DNA from 3 places in the Anoxybacillus sp. FSL W8-0382 genome. Region 2 is predicted to be linked to each of the others. Evidence: predicted binding sites of a transcription regulator. Region 2 holds the regulator's gene; each other region holds the start of a gene.

Region 1 (5,886 bases), 2.4 Mb from region 2:
AATTAATTCGAGAGTCAGGAAATAAAATGAATAAAATTGCTCTCGTCATGGATTTGCGGAGTCGTGATTTTTTCGATCGTCTTTTTGCAGCGCTCGATGATTTGGCAGAAACATCGTGGGTCACGCCGCAAATTTTATTTTTAGATGCAAACGATACGACACTTGTTAGCCGTTATAAAGAAACGCGGCGTTCGCATCCGCTTGCTCCAAGCGGATTGCCACTTGAAGGAATTAAGTTAGAGCGCCAGTTGCTCGAGGAATTGAAAGGGCGTGCGCAAATGATTATTGATACATCCAACTTAAAACCGCGCGAACTGCGCGAAAAAATTGTTCAAACATTTGCGACACCAGCTACGACAACGTTTTCTGTCAATGTTGTTTCATTTGGCTTTAAATATGGGTTGCCGATTGATGCGGATCTTGTCTTTGATGTTCGTTTTTTACCGAATCCGCATTATATCGAGCATATGCGTCCGAAAACAGGACTAGATGAGGAAGTATCATCTTACGTTTTGAAATGGACGGAGACGCAAAAATTTATTGAAAAAGTAACGGATTTACTTTCATTTATGCTTCCACATTATAAGCGAGAAGGAAAAAGTCAAGTCGTCATTGCCGTTGGATGTACAGGTGGACAGCATCGTTCTGTAACGTTAGCGGAGTATATCGCACGTTATTTTGCTGACGAATATACAACGCACGTGTCACATCGAGATATTGCCAAAAGAAAGGATACGCACCGATGAAAAAAATTGTTGTCATTGGCGGGGGCACAGGGCTTCCTGTCTTGCTTCGGGGGCTCAAACAATATGATGTCGATTTGACAGCGATCGTCACCGTTGCAGATGATGGCGGAAGCTCGGGGAGATTACGTGATGAACTGGATATACCTCCGCCCGGAGATATTCGTAACGTACTTGCGGCTCTTTCTGATGTAGAGCCACTCATTATCGAATTGTTTCAACATCGATTTGAAAACGGGAACGGGTTATCCGGTCATTCGCTTGGCAATTTAATTTTAGCGGCGATGACGGCCATCACTGGCGATTTCGTGCATGCGGTTCGTGAAATGGGAAAAGTGTTAAATGTGCGTGGAAAAGTGTTGCCAGCCGCAAATGAAAGTGTTGTTTTGCATGCAGAAATGGAAGACGGGACAATTGTATCAGGTGAGTCAAAAATCCCGTATTCCGGAAAAAAAATTAAGCGCGTCTTTCTAACTCCAGAACATATTGAGCCGCTCGAAGAAACGATTACAGAATTACAAACGGCAGATTTAATTGTGATTGGACCCGGGAGCTTATATACGAGCATTTTACCGAATTTACTCGTTCCTAAAATTGGCGAAGAGGTATGTCAATCAAAGGCGAAAAAAGTATATATATGCAACGTCATGACTCAAGCAGGAGAAACGTTAAACTATACGGCGAGCGATCATGTGAAAGCGCTGTACGATCATATGGCTTGTGCGTTTTTAGATGCTATCATTGTCAATAATGCGCCTATTTTGCCAGAAACGAAAGAGCGATATGCGAAAGAACTGGCGACACCGGTCATTTGTGATATGGAAGAATTAGAGAAGCTCGATTTACAAGTCATTTGTGGTGCGATCATTGATGAGCGAGATGGAACGGTGCGTCACGATACGAAAAAAGTAGCGGCGTTGCTCGTTTCGCTTCTAGCACCTCCTTCGCACGACGTATATTTATAGGAGGTGGGATCGTTGTCATTTGCATCAGAAACAAAGAAAGAATTAACGGGTATTGACGTGAAACCTTGTTGTTTAAAAGCAGAGTTGTCTGCTTTAATTCGAATGAACGGTTCCATTTCATTTTCTAACCGCCGTTTGTTGCTAAACATTCAAACAGAAAATGCCGCAATCGCACGGCGCATTTATACGTTATTAAAAAAAGGGTATGATGTAGTAGTTGAGTTGCTTGTACGCAAAAAGATGCGTTTAAAGAAAAACAACGTATATATCGTACGGGTGGTAGAAGGAACGCACGAACTATTATCAGATTTAAAAATTATGGAGGAAGGATTTTCGTTTGTTCACGCCATTTCGCCAAAACTCGTGCAAAAAAAATGTTGTAAACGTTCGTATTTGCGTGGTGCATTTTTAGCGGGTGGATCTGTTAATAACCCAGAAACATCGTCTTATCATTTAGAAATTTTTTCGTTATATCGTGAACATAACGAATCGCTTTGTGAACTGATGAACACGAATTTTCATTTACATGCGCGCACGTTAGAAAGAAAAAAAGGGTTTATTACGTATTTAAAAGAAGCGGAGAAAATTGCAGAGTTTTTAAGCATTATCGGAGCACATCAAGCGCTATTGCGTTTTGAAGATGTGCGCATCGTGCGCGATATGCGTAATTCAGTCAATCGTCTTGTTAACTGTGAAACAGCGAACTTAAATAAAACGATTGGCGCAGCGTTGCGACAGGTGGAAAACATTCGGTATATCGACGAAACGATCGGGCTTGATCAGCTGCCGGAAAAACTTCGTGAAATTGCGAAATTGCGCATTGAATATCAAGATGTGACGCTCAAAGAGCTTGGAGAAATGGTTTCTGGTGGGAAAATTAGTAAATCGGGTATTAATCATCGCCTGCGTAAATTAGATGAAATTGCAGAACGACTTCGTGCAGGTCAGCCGATCGATTTTCATAAATCTTTATGAACTATGGGAGGAATGCAAAATGGTAGAAAAGCAAGTGGAAGTACGGTTGAAAACAGGGTTGCAAGCGCGTCCAGCAGCGTTATTTGTTCAAGAAGCAAACCGTTTTTCAGCCGATATTTACATCGAAAAAGATGGAAAAAAAGTAAATGCAAAAAGCATTATGGGTTTAATGAGTTTAGCAATTCATACAGGGGCAGTTATCACCATTTATGCTGACGGTCCAGATGAGCAGGAAGCGCTAAACAAACTTGTTGAGTATGTACAAAAAGAAGCATAAAAACAAGGCGGTTGCACCGCCTTGTTTTTATTTTTCATCGACGCGTGTTAATACGCGGTCAATTAAACCGTATTCTTTCGCTTTTTCAGCTGTCATAAAGTTGTCGCGATCGGTGTCGCGCTCAATGACTTCGATTGGTTGTCCTGTATTTTCGGATAAGATGCGGTTTAATTTGTCACGCAAGAATAAAATGCGTTTGGCTGCAATTTCGATTTCTGTTGCTTGGCCTTGTACGCCACCGAGCGGTTGATGAATCATGATCTCGCTATTTGGCAATGCAAAACGTTTTCCTTTGGCGCCTGCTGCCAGCAAAAACGCCCCCATAGAAGCTGCCATACCGATACAAATCGTCGATACATCTGGTTTAATAAATTGCATCGTATCGTAAATCGCCATGCCTGCTGTAATCGACCCACCAGGGCTGTTAATGTAGAGAGAAATATCTTTTTCAGGGTCTTCAGCAGCTAAAAATAAAAGCTGAGAAACGATTGAGTTTGCGACATGATCATCGATTGGGCTTCCTAAAATGATGATGCGATCTTTTAATAAGCGAGAGTAAATGTCATATGCACGTTCTCCACGGCTCGTTTGTTCAATAACTGTAGGAATTAAGTTCATACTCTTCCTCCTCCGAATAATTCATTTTTTTATGTACTTTTATCATACAGGAAAGGTCAATAAAGGTCAAATGAAATACCTTTCATTCATATGTATTCGCCTTTGTTCTTCTGCATCCCTTCTTTCATCGTTTCCGCTTTTTTAAATTTTAAACGTCACCGCTATTGCATTTTTTTTGCTTATTCACTATAATGGTAAATGCGTTTATGATCATGCCCTCGTAGTGTAGTGGATAGCACGAGAGATTCCGGTTCTCTTAGCGTGGGTTCGAATCCTGCCGAGGGCGTTAATTAACCCCTGCTTGCTATGCAAGCGGGGTTTTTGTATAAAAAAATAAAGTCCGGTGTGCCGCACCGGACGAATAGATGAATTTTGCGAGGCTTGCTCGCTTGTTCTATAAGAATGATAACATGCCTTCGATGCATATGCATAGTAGAAAAAACATCCAATATGTTTTTATCGTCTCTCCCTTATAGAGATGATAAAATGAGGATGAAGGGAGATGGCATGAATGGAGATGCAATTAACGCAAAGGCAAGAGCTAAAAGTTGCGTTGACAAAAGAGCTTGTTCAAGCGATTGAACTGCTGCAATATTCAACGATCGAACTACAATCGCTTTTACACGAACAAGCGCTTGAAAATCCATTTATTGAGTTGCATGAACGAAAACGAACAGCTACAAAGCGACGCGATCAAACGAATCGGATGAATTATATTGAAAATGTAAGCGCTTTTAATCGTTCGCTTGCTTCACATTTACATGGCCAACTCGTTGGTATGCGTGTATCCGACGAGGAGAGAAGAGCACTTGATTATTTAATTGCGTCACTTGATGAATATGGTTATTTGCATACAACAATTGCCGAGGCGGCTTGCCATCTTCAGTTAGAAGAAACGACTATATCGCGAGCACTTCATATGTTACAGTCACTTGATCCTGCTGGGGTAGGAGCGGAAAATTTGTCGCATTGTTTATATTTACAACTCATCCGTCTTCCACAAAGGGATGAGCTAGCAGAGACGATTGTGACGGAGTATTTCGAATCGTTTGTCCATAAAAAATGGAAAGAAATAAAATCGAAACTAGGTGTAGAGTTAGCGGACTTACAGCGGGTGTGGGAACTTATTCGTACGCTCCATCCACGCCCAGGAAGTTTGTATAACGATGAACAAATGACGTATATTGTTCCTGATGTCATCGTGTCATATAGTAATGGGGTGTGGAATGTGACGATGAATGAAGAAATTATTCCAACTGTTGTATGGAATGAATCGTATGAACGGAAAGTACGATCGGATGATCCACACGTTCAAAAATATATCGAGGAAAAACGTCAACAGTTTCAATGGATCCAACGTTGTTTAATGCAGCGAGCAACAACGATTGAGCAAATTGCCTGTGAGTTAATTCATCGACAACGTGATTATTTTGAAAAAGGTTTGCTCCATATGAAGCCACTTACGATGCGCGAAGTGGCAACAGCATTAAACATTCATGAATCGACCGTCAGTCGCGCGGTGAAAAATAAATATATGCAAACGCCTCATGGTTTAATTGACATGCGCCGCTTTTTTACAAGCGGTGTTGATGAACACGCATCGCAAGAAAAAGTAAAAGGTTTAATTGCGGAATTAATTAAGCAAGAAAATGGGCAAAAACCTCTTTCCGACCAAAACATTGCTGATTTACTCGAGCAACGATACAATATTTGTGTAGCGCGGCGGACGGTCGCGAAATATCGTGAACAGCTTTGTATTCCACCGGCTTCGAAACGAAAGCAATATGCATAAAGGGGACAAAACATGAAAATCGTGTTATATTCGAAAGAAAACTGCTGTCTTTGTGATGAAGCAAAAGACATTCTTCGCGAGTTACAAGTCGAATGGGAAGAAGTCGATATTTATAAAAACGAGCAGTGGCTCGAACGATACCAACTCATGATACCTGTCATCGAAATCGACGGGGAAATCGTTGCATATGGTCGTATTCACAAAGATGTCATAAGAAAACGATTACAACAAATACGAAGCAGTTGAATAACGTTTCACTTCCTGTTACAATAAAGTTGTGGCAGGGGTGAATTTTTTACGTAAAGTGGGACATAATACGTCGTAGCGGGACTTGAAACGTCCTGAAAAAGAAAAAGAGAGTAAAGAAGGAAGAAAAGAGCATGCGACAATGGATTGATGTTCAACGAAAATTGTTGCCTGATCTTCTCGCGATTATGCAAAAGCGATACGAAATTTTGCAGCACATCCGCTTAATGCAACCGATTGGACGCCGAACATTATCCTTAAACTTAGGCA
Region 2 (5,886 bases):
GAAAATGTACCGGGGCTAAACGTACCACCGAAGCTGTGGGACGATTTACGTCGTCGGTAGGGGAGCGTTCTAAGGGCGTCGAAGCTAGACCGGAAGGACTAGTGGAGCGCTTAGAAGTGAGAATGCCGGTGTGAGTAGCGAAAACAGAGGTGAGAATCCTCTGCACCGAAAGCCTAAGGTTTCCTGAGGAAGGCTCGTCCGCTCAGGGTTAGTCGGGACCTAAGCCGAGGCCGAAAGGCGTAGGCGATGGACAACAGGTTGATATTCCTGTACCACCTCCTCACCGTTTGAGCAATGGGGGGGACGCAGGAGGATAGGGTCAGCGCGCGACTGGTTGTGCGCGTCCAAGCAGTTAGGTGCCTCAAGTAGGCAAATCCGCTTGAGTAGGCTGAGCTGTGATGGCGAGGGAAATAAAGTACCGAAGTGCCTGATTCCACACTGCCAAGAAAAGCCTCTAGCGAGGTGAGAGGTGCCCGTACCGCAAACCGACACAGGTAGGCGAGGAGAGAATCCTAAGGTGCGCGGGAGAACTCTCGTTAAGGAACTCGGCAAAATGACCCCGTAACTTCGGGAGAAGGGGTGCTCCCTCGGGTGAATAGCCCAGGGGAGCCGCAGTGAAAAGGCCCAAGCGACTGTTTATCAAAAACACAGGTCTCTGCGAAGCCGTAAGGCGAAGTATAGGGGCTGACACCTGCCCGGTGCTGGAAGGTTAAGGGGAGCGCTTAGCGCAAGCGAAGGTGCGAACCGAAGCCCCAGTAAACGGCGGCCGTAACTATAACGGTCCTAAGGTAGCGAAATTCCTTGTCGGGTAAGTTCCGACCCGCACGAAAGGTGTAACGACTTGGGCACTGTCTCAACGAGAGACCCGGTGAAATCATAGTACCTGTGAAGATGCAGGTTACCCGCGACAGGACGGAAAGACCCCGTGGAGCTTTACTGCAGCCTGATATTGAATGTTGGTGCGACATGTACAGCATAGGTGGGAGACTGAGAAGCCTGGACGCCAGTCTAGGTGGAGTCGCCGTTGGGATACCACCCTTGTCGTACTGAGATTCTAACCCGCACCCCTGATCGGGGTGGGAGACAGTGTCAGGTGGGCAGTTTGACTGGGGCGGTCGCCTCCCAAAGCGTAACGGAGGCGCCCAAAGGTTCCCTCAGAATGGTTGGAAATCATTCGAAGAGTGTAAAGGCAGAAGGGAGCTTGACTGCGAGACCTACAAGTCGAGCAGGGACGAAAGTCGGGCTTAGTGATCCGGTGGTTCCGAATGGAAGGGCCATCGCTCAACGGATAAAAGCTACCCCGGGGATAACAGGCTTATCTCCCCCAAGAGTCCACATCGACGGGGAGGTTTGGCACCTCGATGTCGGCTCATCGCATCCTGGGGCTGTAGTCGGTCCCAAGGGTTGGGCTGTTCGCCCATTAAAGCGGTACGCGAGCTGGGTTCAGAACGTCGTGAGACAGTTCGGTCCCTATCCGTCGCGGGCGTAGGAAATTTGAGAGGAGCTGTCCTTAGTACGAGAGGACCGGGATGGACGCACCGCTGGTGTACCAGTTGTCCCGCCAGGGGCACAGCTGGGTAGCTATGTGCGGAAGGGATAAGCGCTGAAAGCATCTAAGCGTGAAGCCCCCCTCAAGATGAGATTTCCCATCGCGTCAAGCGAGTAAGATCCCTTGAAGATGACAAGGTAGATAGGTCCGAGGTGGAAGCGTGGCGACACGTGCAGCTGACGGATACTAATCGATCGAGGACTTAACTAAGCACACAAGAAAAGCGTAGAACGGTCCTTGGCGAAGCCAAGGAAACGTCCGACGGAGCCGAGAGCTTTTGACGAAGACGTGCTTGCACGTCGAACGGAAAAAGCGAAAGGCGTAGGAGGATGTTAGTTCGAAGCTAGACAGTAAGAAAAGCGAAGGCGACTGTTCTGTTATCTAGTTTTGAAGGAATTATCCTTCAATATATTGCTCGGTGACGATGGCGGAGAGGTCACACCCGTTCCCATCCCGAACACGGAAGTTAAGCTCTCCAGCGCCGATGGTAGTTGGCGGGACACCGCCTGCGAGAGTAGGACGTTGCCGGGCAAGGAAAGACCAAGACAAATTTTGTCTTGGTCTTTTTGTTTTATATCGTGAATGCAATGGGTAAAATATATAAGAAAAAGAAGGGAATCCTTGCATTTTTGAAGAAATCCGTATATATTAAAATTAAAGTCAAATATAGTCAAAGTCAACTGGCAGAGGAGGGATTATGTGAGGAATATCTCTGATGTCATTGAGCAATATTTAAAACAAGTATTAAATATGAGCGGAAAAGATATCGTTGAGATTAAACGAAGCGAAATTGCAGACAAGTTTCAGTGTGTTCCTTCGCAAATAAATTATGTCATTAACACACGCTTTACGTTAGAAAGAGGATACATTGTTGAGAGTAAACGAGGTGGCGGCGGCTATATTCGCATAATGAAAGTGAAAAATCAAAATACTTCTCAGCTTATTGATCATTTATTGTCACTTGTCCAAGAAAGAATTAGTCAAACAAATGGAGAACATATTATTCAACGCTTATTAGATGAAAAGGTAATTTCAAAACGAGAAGCGAATATGATGTTAAGCATCATTGATCGCACGGTTTTATCTCTTGACCTTCCTCATCGTGACGAGTTGCGTGCGCGCATATTAAAAGCGATGCTGACATCGTTAAAGTATATGTAGAGAGGGTGAATACTTTGATATGTCAAGAGTGTAATCAACGACCAGCAACGCTTCATTTCACTAAAATTGTTAATGGGGAGAAGACAGAATTTCATCTTTGTGAGCAATGCGCTCATGAAAAAGGCGAAATGTTTATGTTTCCGCATCAAGGAGCTTTTTCAATCAATAATTTAATTGCAGGACTATTAAATAATATGGATGCATCACTAAAAGAGCCAAAAGCTCCCTCTTTTCACAATGAACATATATTACAATGTGAGCGTTGTAAAATGACATACACCCAATTCGTTAAAGTCGGTCGTTTTGGTTGTGCGAGTTGTTATGAAACGTTTCGTAGCCATTTACCACCTATTTTTCGAAAGTTACATGGAGGACATGTAGCGCATGAGGGGAAAATTCCGAAGCGAGTAGGAGGTACGTTGTACGTCCGTAAGCAAATCGGGCAGTTGAAACAAATGTTACAGGAGCTTATTGCTAAAGAACAATTTGAGAAAGCTGCTGAAGTGCGTGATCAAATTCGAGAACTTGAAGCAGAATTACATGCGGAAGGGGGCGCCTAATTATATGAATGAACATTTGTTTTTCCAACGCGCTCTCAGTCCATGGATGAATGAAGAGGGGCCAGATTCTGATATTGTACTTAGTAGCCGTATTCGTTTAGCGAGAAATATGAGAAAATATCCGTTCCCAACGGTATTTACAAATGAGGAAGCAATGCAAATTGTTCAGTTGTTTGAACGATTATTTTCACAAAAAAGTTTCGATCGTATCGGTTCTTTTTTCTTATTAAAAATGAATGAATTACAATCTATTGAAAAACGTGTATTAGTTGAAAAACATTTAATTAGCCCTCATTTAGCTGAAGATTGTACGTTTGGTGCGTGTTTATTATCTGAACAAGAAGAAGCAAGTATTATGATCAACGAGGAAGATCATATTCGTATTCAATGTTTATTTGCTGGTTTTCAGCTGAAAGAAGCATTGAAAATGGCAAATGCTTTGGATGATTGGATTGAACAACATATTGACTACGCTTTCGACGAAAAGTACGGTTATTTGACGAGCTGTCCAACGAATGTCGGCACAGGTTTGCGAGCATCTGTAATGATGCATTTACCGGGTCTTGTGTTAACACAACAAATGAATCAATTGATTCCTGCGATCAACCAGCTCGGTCTAGTTGTTCGCGGCACGTATGGAGAAGGTAGTGAGGCGTTGGGGAACATTTTCCAAATTTCTAATCAAATTACACTTGGAAAAAGTGAAGAGGATATTGTTGAAGATTTAACAGGAGTTGTTCGTCAACTAATTGAACAAGAACGAATGTCGCGTGAGGCATTAGTCAAAACTTCTAACATACAATTAGAAGATAAGGTATATCGTTCTTACGGTGTGCTAACGAACAGCCGGATCATTGGTTCAAAAGAGGCTGCCCAATGTTTATCTGATGTACGACTAGGCATCGATCTCGGATATATTACGAACGTACCAAAAACAATTTTAACGGAGCTAATGATTTTGACGCAGCCCGGCTTTTTACAAAAGTATGCTGGTGGTGCATTACGCCCGCAAGAACGTGATGTTCGTCGTGCATCGCTCATTCGTGAACGATTACACCAATGGAAGTGAATTAAAGGAGGTTGATGAAAATGATGTTCGGACGTTTTACAGAACGAGCACAAAAAGTGTTAGCATTAGCGCAAGAGGAAGCGGTTCGATTGGGGCATAACAATATTGGAACAGAGCACATTTTGCTCGGTCTTATTCGAGAAGGGGAAGGAATTGCAGCAAAAGCGCTTATGGCGCTCGGATTAGGGCCAGATAAAATTCAAAAAGAAGTAGAATCGCTTATTGGACGGGGAAATGAAGTTGGGCAAACGATCCACTATACGCCACGTGCCAAAAAAGTGATTGAGCTTTCAATGGATGAAGCTAGAAAGCTTGGACATTCTTACGTTGGTACAGAACATATTTTACTTGGCCTTATTCGTGAAGGAGAAGGTGTAGCGGCACGCGTTTTAAATAATTTAGGAGTAAGCTTAAATAAGGCTCGCCAGCAAGTGCTTCAATTATTAGGAAGCAGCGAATCTGCCTCAGGACATCACGGGGGAGCAACGCATGCGAATACGCCGACGTTAGATAGTTTAGCTCGTGATTTAACAGCGATCGCACGCGAAGGCGGTTTAGACCCTGTCATTGGAAGAAGTAAAGAAATTCAACGTGTGATCGAAGTATTGAGCCGCAGAACGAAAAATAACCCTGTTTTAATTGGGGAACCAGGGGTAGGAAAAACAGCCATTGCCGAAGGACTAGCTCAACAAATTGTCAATAACGAAGTGCCAGAAACACTTCGTGATAAGCGTGTCATGACGCTTGACATGGGAACGGTCGTGGCAGGTACAAAATATCGTGGAGAATTTGAAGATCGTTTGAAAAAAGTGATGGATGAAATTCGTCAAGCAGGAAATATCATTTTGTTTATTGACGAATTGCATACGCTCATCGGAGCTGGTGGCGCAGAGGGAGCTATTGATGCATCAAATATTTTAAAACCGTCTCTTGCACGTGGAGAGTTGCAATGTATTGGCGCAACAACATTGGATGAATATCGCAAATATATTGAAAAAGATGCGGCGTTAGAAAGACGTTTTCAACCAATTCATGTTGGTGAGCCAACAGTTGAAGAATCGATCCAAATTTTAAAAGGGTTGCGAGATCGTTATGAGGCTCACCATCGCGTTTCGATTTCAGATGAGGCAATTGAGCAAGCTGTGAAGCTTTCAGATCGCTACATTTCAGATCGATTTTTACCAGATAAAGCAATTGACTTAATTGACGAAGCTTGCTCGAAAGTACGTTTACGTTCGTTTACGACACCACCAAATTTAAAAGAGCTTGAACAAAAACTTGAGGAAATTCGTAAAGAAAAAGATGCAGCGGTACAAAGCCAGGAGTTTGAAAAAGCAGCATCATTACGAGATGCAGAACAAAAATTGCGCGAACAACTTGAAGAAACGAAACGAGCATGGAAAGAGAAACAAGGTCAAGAAAACTCCGAAGTAACTGTAGAGGACATCGCAGCTGTTGTATCTAGCTGGACGGGAATCCCGGTTTCCAAATTAGCTCAAACAGAAACAGAACGGTTGTTAAAACTAGAAGAAATTTTACATTCCCGT
Region 3 (5,886 bases), 1.9 Mb from region 2:
TATTTGTCGGACGAAAAATCGCGATGCATTTCACGAAACCGCTGCAACATATGCAACAAGCCGCCTATCGCGTCTCGCAAGGCGATTTTTCCGCACAAGTGAACGTCGAAGCGGAAGACGAAATTGGGCAACTTGCCAAAACATTTAACCAAATGGCAAAAGCGCTCGCGCAAGAAGATGAACGAAAAAAAGAATTTTTAGCAAACGTCTCTCATGAATTGCGCACGCCGCTAAGCTATGTGAAAGGATATAGCGAAGCGCTACTAGACGACGTCGTGAAAGATGAAGCGCAACAAAAAAAATATATAAAACTCATTCATCGCGAGGCGAGCCGCATGCAACGCCTCGTGCGCGATTTGCTCGATTTAGCACAACTCGAAGGCACGTATCCGCTTGTACGCACACCATTTTCAATTGCACAATTAGTCGAGGAGACGATTGAAAAATATGAACCGATGTTGCAAGAAAAAAACATTCGCCTTTTGCTTGACCTCGATCATGACTTAATCGTCGATGGCGATCCCGACCGTATCGAACAAGTGTTGCAAAATATGCTCGATAATGCGTTGCGCTATACTTCTTTCGGCGGAACGATTTCGTTGCGTGCAGTAAACAAACAGCCGATGTGCGAACTCATGATCGCTGACTCCGGATGCGGCATGTCAAAAGAAGATATCGAACGATTAGGCGAACGATTTTTCCGCGCCGACCGCTCGCGCTCGCGCGAACATGGCGGCACAGGACTTGGCATTGCGATTACTAAACAAATTGTCAAGCTACACGGCGGCTCGATTCGTTTTGAAAGCGAACGAGGGAATGGAACGACCGTATACATCGAATTGCCGCTATACGATGCGATATAGTACAACAGACTTACCCCATGATTAGAAGGACACAGCGCGATGAAATTACATGCTATTCCTAAAAATAATGGAAAATGAACTCCCTAACCTCAATAAAAAATTAGCGCAATGGGCTTATGCAGGAATTGGAGGCTATGGGGATCCAAAGATTCATTGGGCAAAATATATGGTTGTTTTCAAAAATGAAACAAAAGAGATAGAAATGGAAAAAATGGATACGTACATTAAAAATATACTACAAAATACGAAAGGACAAATGGGTACTTCTTTTCAATGGACTTATCCATCTAAGAAAAAAGGAAAATCCATACAGCTAAAAGGAAAGATCGTTTAACTTTTTCTATTTGGAAAATGTAAGAAGGTGTCCAAATCTTTTAGGACACCTTCTCATGTTTTTCAGCTTTTACGACGATGCGATCGTCCTCTACGTCGATATGAATCGTGCGCACATCTTGTTCATCAAGCAACACGTCGGCAATTTGATCTTCGACATGTTCTTGAATGACACGGCGGAGCGGACGAGCACCGAACGTTGGATGATAGCCGAGTTCAGCTAATTTTTCTTTCGCTTTGTCGCTAATCGTCATCGTCACATGTTGTTCAGCGAGCGTACGTTGCAATTCCGCAAGCATAAGGTCAACGATTTGCAACATATGCGCTTTTTCAAGCGGTTTAAATTCGACAATGGCGTCGAGACGGTTTAAAAATTCTGGTTTAAAGTATAGGCTGAGGCGTTGAAGTAAGTCACCTTCTCCGATCGTACCAGCGTTTGATGTCATAATGATGACCGTATCTTTAAAGCTGACGGTGCGGCCTTGGCTATCTGTTAAACGACCATCTTCTAAAATTTGCAAGAACATATGTTGAACGTCTGGATGCGCTTTTTCCATTTCATCAAGCAAAATGATGCTGTAAGGGTTGCGGCGCACTTTTTCCGTCAATTGACCAGCTTCTTCATGCCCAATGTAGCCAGGAGGTGCACCGATAAGTTTCGATACAGCATGTTTTTCCATATATTCGCTCATATCTAAGCGAATCATCGCATCTTTTGAGCCGAATAATTGTTCAGCAAGCGTCTTCGATAATTCTGTTTTACCTACGCCAGTCGGACCGACGAATAAGAACGAACCGATCGGACGGTTTTTCGCTTTTAAGCCAGCGCGGCTTCTGCGAATGGCTTTCGCGATTTTTCTCACCGCTTCTTCTTGACCGATCACTTTTTTCGCTAAGTTTTCTTCTAAATGTTTCATTTTCGTTTGTTCCTCAGCTTGTAATTTGCCGACTGGGATGCCTGTTTTTTCTTCAATGATTTGTTGAATGTGAATGACGTCAACGACAGGTTGTTCCGCTTGTCCGTTTTGTTGTAATTGTTTTTCAAGTTGCAATTCTTCTGTGCGCAATTTCGCCGCTAATTCGTAGTTTTCTTCTTGCGCAGCTTTTTCTTTTTCTTTTCTAATTTGTTCGAGACGTTGTTCGATCGCTTCTTTATTTGTCGGTGTCGCTTTTAAGCTTACTTTTGAGCCCGCTTCGTCTAATAAGTCAATCGCTTTGTCAGGAAGGAAGCGGTCTTGAATGTAGCGATGCGACAATGTGACGCAGGCGTGAATCGCTTCATCTGTATATTTCACTTGATGGAATTGTTCATATTTTGGCTGAATGCCTTTTAACATGTTAATCGCTTGCTCGATCGTCGGTTCATGGACGATGACAGGTTGGAAACGGCGTTCAAGCGCAGCGTCTTTTTCAATTTGACGATATTCTTTTAACGTTGTTGCGCCGATGATTTGTAATTCGCCGCGAGCAAGCGTCGGTTTTAATATGTTGCTTGCGTCCATCGAGCCTTCTGCCGAACCTGCTCCGACGAGTAAATGAATTTCATCGATGAATAAAATGACGTTTTTCCGTTGTTGCAATTCGGCAATTAATTGTTTCATTCGTTCTTCAAATTGACCGCGAATGCCTGTATTGGCAACGAGCGATGCAACGTCAAGCACGTACACTTCTTTGTTTAATAGTTTCGTCGGAACAGACCCTTCGGCAATTTTAAGCGCTAATCCTTCTACGATCGCTGTTTTACCGACGCCCGGTTCACCGATTAATACCGGGTTGTTTTTGTTGCGGCGATTTAAAATTTCGATGACGCGTTCAATTTCTTTTTCGCGTCCGATAACCGGATCGATAAGTCCTGCTTTCGCAAGTTGTGTTAAGTTGCGACCGAATTGATCAAGCAATCCATTTCGTTTCGGTTGTTGTTCTTGTTGTTGTTGGACATGGGAAACAGATTCGCTAGTCAGCGGTGCGAAGAAGTCGGAGAACAATTGATCGAAATGATCGAAGTGGAATCCTGCTGGAACTTTTAATTGTTGTTTTTGTTTTTCATAGCACGCATCGCAAAGGTGTAATTGTTGTTTTTCGTTATTGACTTGCACGTGTAAAAAGACGTTCGCTTGTTTTTGTTTACATACTTGGCACATCATAGGCACCAACCTCCTTTTGACTTTGACTATATTTGACCTTTCTGTCTTTATTATAATTTGACCTTTTTTGATTTTCAAGACCTTTTTTAAAAAAAAATAAAAAAAAATGATAGAAAAATTCCCTATCATGTTTTCTTCAACCCATTCATCAAAAACTGAATCGTCCGATCGATTTCTTTTTCATCATCCCACGGATAATCCGGCATGACGATAAGGCGCGTTAATAAAAAACCGGCAATTGTCGTGACCTTTTCGGCGGAAGTGGATATTATATATATTCCGTTCCCTTCTTGTAAATATGTGCTAAAAATTTTTTCGTTGACGAAAGGAAAAGATTTTTGTACGATAGAAACGACAATGAAATACGAAATCTTTCTCGTCAACTAAGATGAGATAGAGGTCGCGGCAAATAAGAGTAGTTTCATCGAGGCGCAGAGACGCCGATGAAGTGGAATGAAAGGATTTGTCGCCGAAGTTTATAGCGTGCTCTGGCGCTATAAGCTGGGCCTGTGACCGAATAGGTGCAGGACTGTCATCGCGCATGCGGTGGAGAGCTATCGATCTTAAGTTTGATGCGGATGTGTCATATATTGTGCACCCGTTGAAAACTTAGGGTGCACTTTTTTATTTTTCGTATGACAACAGCCCTCCGCCCGCCTGCGTCGCCATAATCATGAATGAAAGGATGACGAACATGAAACAACAACAACTCGGGTTTTGGTTATTGACAGCGCTCGTTGTCGGCAATATGGTCGGATCGGGCATTTTTATGCTTCCGCGCTCGCTTGCTGAGGCGGCAAGCCCTGCTGGCGTGTTGCTCGGTTGGCTGCTGACGGGGGCTGGGGTGTTAATGATTGCGATCATTTTTGGCAATTTAGCTATTCGTAAACCGGAATTAAACGGCGGACCGCAAATTTACGCGAAGGAACTGTTTCCGAAAGGTTCAAAAGCATCCATTTTATCCGGTTTTATGGCTTCTTGGGGCTATTGGATCGGCAACGTCGCTGGAAACGTTGCGATCATTACGACGTTTGCTAGTTATTTATCGACGTTCTTCCCTATTTTAACGAGCGGACATGTCGTCTTCTCTGTTGGCTCATTTACATTAAAACTTGGCAATCTGCTCACGTTTCTCGTCTGCACCGCACTTTTATGGATGATGCATGCGATCATTTTACAAGGAGCAGAAAGTGCCGGAAAGTTGAACTTTGTCGCAACGGCAACGAAAGTGCTTGGCTTTTTCTTATTCATTGTTATCGGATTGTTTGCGTTTGAAAAAAGCTATCTCCAACCGTTTGTTGCTCCGCGTTACGATGAAGCAGGTCATACGCTCGGATTGCTTTCGCAAATTAACAACGTCGCGTTAAGCACACTTTGGGCGTTTATCGGCATTGAATCAGCGATCGTTTTTGCTTCGCGTGCCCGAAAACAAAGCGATGTCAAACGCGCAACGATTGTCGGACTATTCATTGCTTTAGCCATTTATATTGGCATTAGCATACTCGTCATGGGTCTGTTAAAACAAGATGTGCTCATTCAATCTGAAAAACCGCTCGTCGATGCAATCGGTACGGTATTAGGTCCTATCGGATCGCAACTGCTTGCCGGACTCGGTTTAATTAGTTTAATCGGCTCAACGCTCGGCTGGATTTTTTTAAGTGCTGAAGTGCCGTACCAAGCAGCGAAACAAGGATTATTTATTCGCGCCTTTTTACAAGAAAACGAAAAAAGCATGCCGCGCTTTTCTTTAATCGTCTCAAATATGATTGCCCAATTATTTATTTTTTCAACGATTTCAAACTCAATGGCGGCCGCATTTGATTTCGTCATTTATATTGCAACATTATCGTATCTCGTTCCGTATTTCATCGCCTCCGTCTTCCAATTGAAGCTCGTTTGGACGGGTGAAACATATGAAACGACGAAACAACGAATGACAGACGGCATCATCGCCCTTCTTGCGACCGTTTATTCCATTTGGCTCGTCAAAGCAGGAACGGCCGATATGAAAACATTTTTGCTCGGCGTCGCCTTGCTTGCAAGCAGCTTACTTTTCTATCCGCTTGTTGTCAAACAACATAACGAACAACCGAACAAACAAAAACAATCAGCATAACAAAACCCCCGTCCATATTTGGCGGGGTTTTTTCATTTTCTCAGTCTTTTTTTCATCTTTATGTTATAATATTCCTTGAATTTTGTTTTGTTGAGGGAGCGTATATGGGGAGAGAGAGAATGAGACGATGGTTGTACATCTTGCTTGTTATGATCCCATGCCTTGTAGGAAGCGCGTGGATTGTGCTTTGGCAAGATGAACAACAGCAACAACAATTGCTCGAAGAAACGCTCTTGTTTGCGAATATACATAAAAACGATCTCGATCGCTTTCTTGCGGAGACAACGACAAAACTCGAGACGTTAGCGTTTATGGTTAGCAAACATATGGCGATGTTAAGCGAAAAAGACATAAACGACATGTTGCAACAAATAGAAAAACAAGACGTTCGTTTTCATCACATATCGTTTTTTTCTGAAAGTACAAGTTC

Evidence for each region. Region 2 encodes CtsR, which represses protease genes until heat stress. Its sites were predicted from a motif close to ATGGTCAATAAAGGTCAAACA; they were not measured.
Region 1: the regulator CtsR is predicted to act here: its motif matches at 3,631-3,651, upstream of clpP (ATP-dependent Clp endopeptidase proteolytic subunit ClpP).
Region 3: the regulator CtsR is predicted to act here: its motif matches at 3,395-3,415, upstream of NSS60_RS10555 (ATP-dependent Clp protease ATP-binding subunit).

What each region holds. Positions count from the first base shown of each region.
Region 1 covers NZ_JBBOPX010000001.1:2,451,297-2,457,182, reverse strand. The annotation lists gene rapZ (RNase adapter RapZ) at 1-746, shown strand, start outside; gene NSS60_RS13045 (gluconeogenesis factor YvcK family protein) at 743-1,708, shown strand; gene whiA (DNA-binding protein WhiA) at 1,721-2,683, shown strand; gene NSS60_RS13035 (HPr family phosphocarrier protein) at 2,703-2,960, shown strand; gene clpP (ATP-dependent Clp endopeptidase proteolytic subunit ClpP) at 2,988-3,578, opposite strand; tRNA gene NSS60_RS13025 (tRNA-Arg) at 3,793-3,864, shown strand; gene rpoN (RNA polymerase factor sigma-54) at 4,090-5,370, shown strand; gene NSS60_RS13015 (glutaredoxin family protein) at 5,383-5,616, shown strand; gene NSS60_RS13010 (sugar-binding transcriptional regulator) at 5,751-5,886, shown strand, end outside.
Region 2 covers NZ_JBBOPX010000001.1:98,013-103,898, forward strand. The annotation lists rRNA gene NSS60_RS00510 (23S ribosomal RNA) at 1-1,759, shown strand, start outside; rRNA gene rrf (5S ribosomal RNA) at 1,964-2,080, shown strand; gene NSS60_RS00520 (CtsR family transcriptional regulator) at 2,249-2,710, shown strand; gene NSS60_RS00525 (UvrB/UvrC motif-containing protein) at 2,725-3,270, shown strand; gene NSS60_RS00530 (protein arginine kinase) at 3,275-4,339, shown strand; gene clpC (ATP-dependent protease ATP-binding subunit ClpC) at 4,360-5,886, shown strand, end outside.
Region 3 covers NZ_JBBOPX010000001.1:2,001,402-2,007,287, forward strand. The annotation lists gene NSS60_RS10545 (sensor histidine kinase) at 1-863, shown strand, start outside; gene NSS60_RS10550 (MspI family type II restriction endonuclease) at 913-1,197, shown strand; gene NSS60_RS10555 (ATP-dependent Clp protease ATP-binding subunit) at 1,238-3,340, opposite strand; partial or broken gene NSS60_RS10560 (TetR/AcrR family transcriptional regulator) at 3,466-3,588, opposite strand; lysine riboswitch at 3,727-3,905, shown strand; gene NSS60_RS10565 (amino acid permease) at 4,035-5,456, shown strand; gene NSS60_RS10570 (ATP-binding protein) at 5,561-5,886, shown strand, end outside.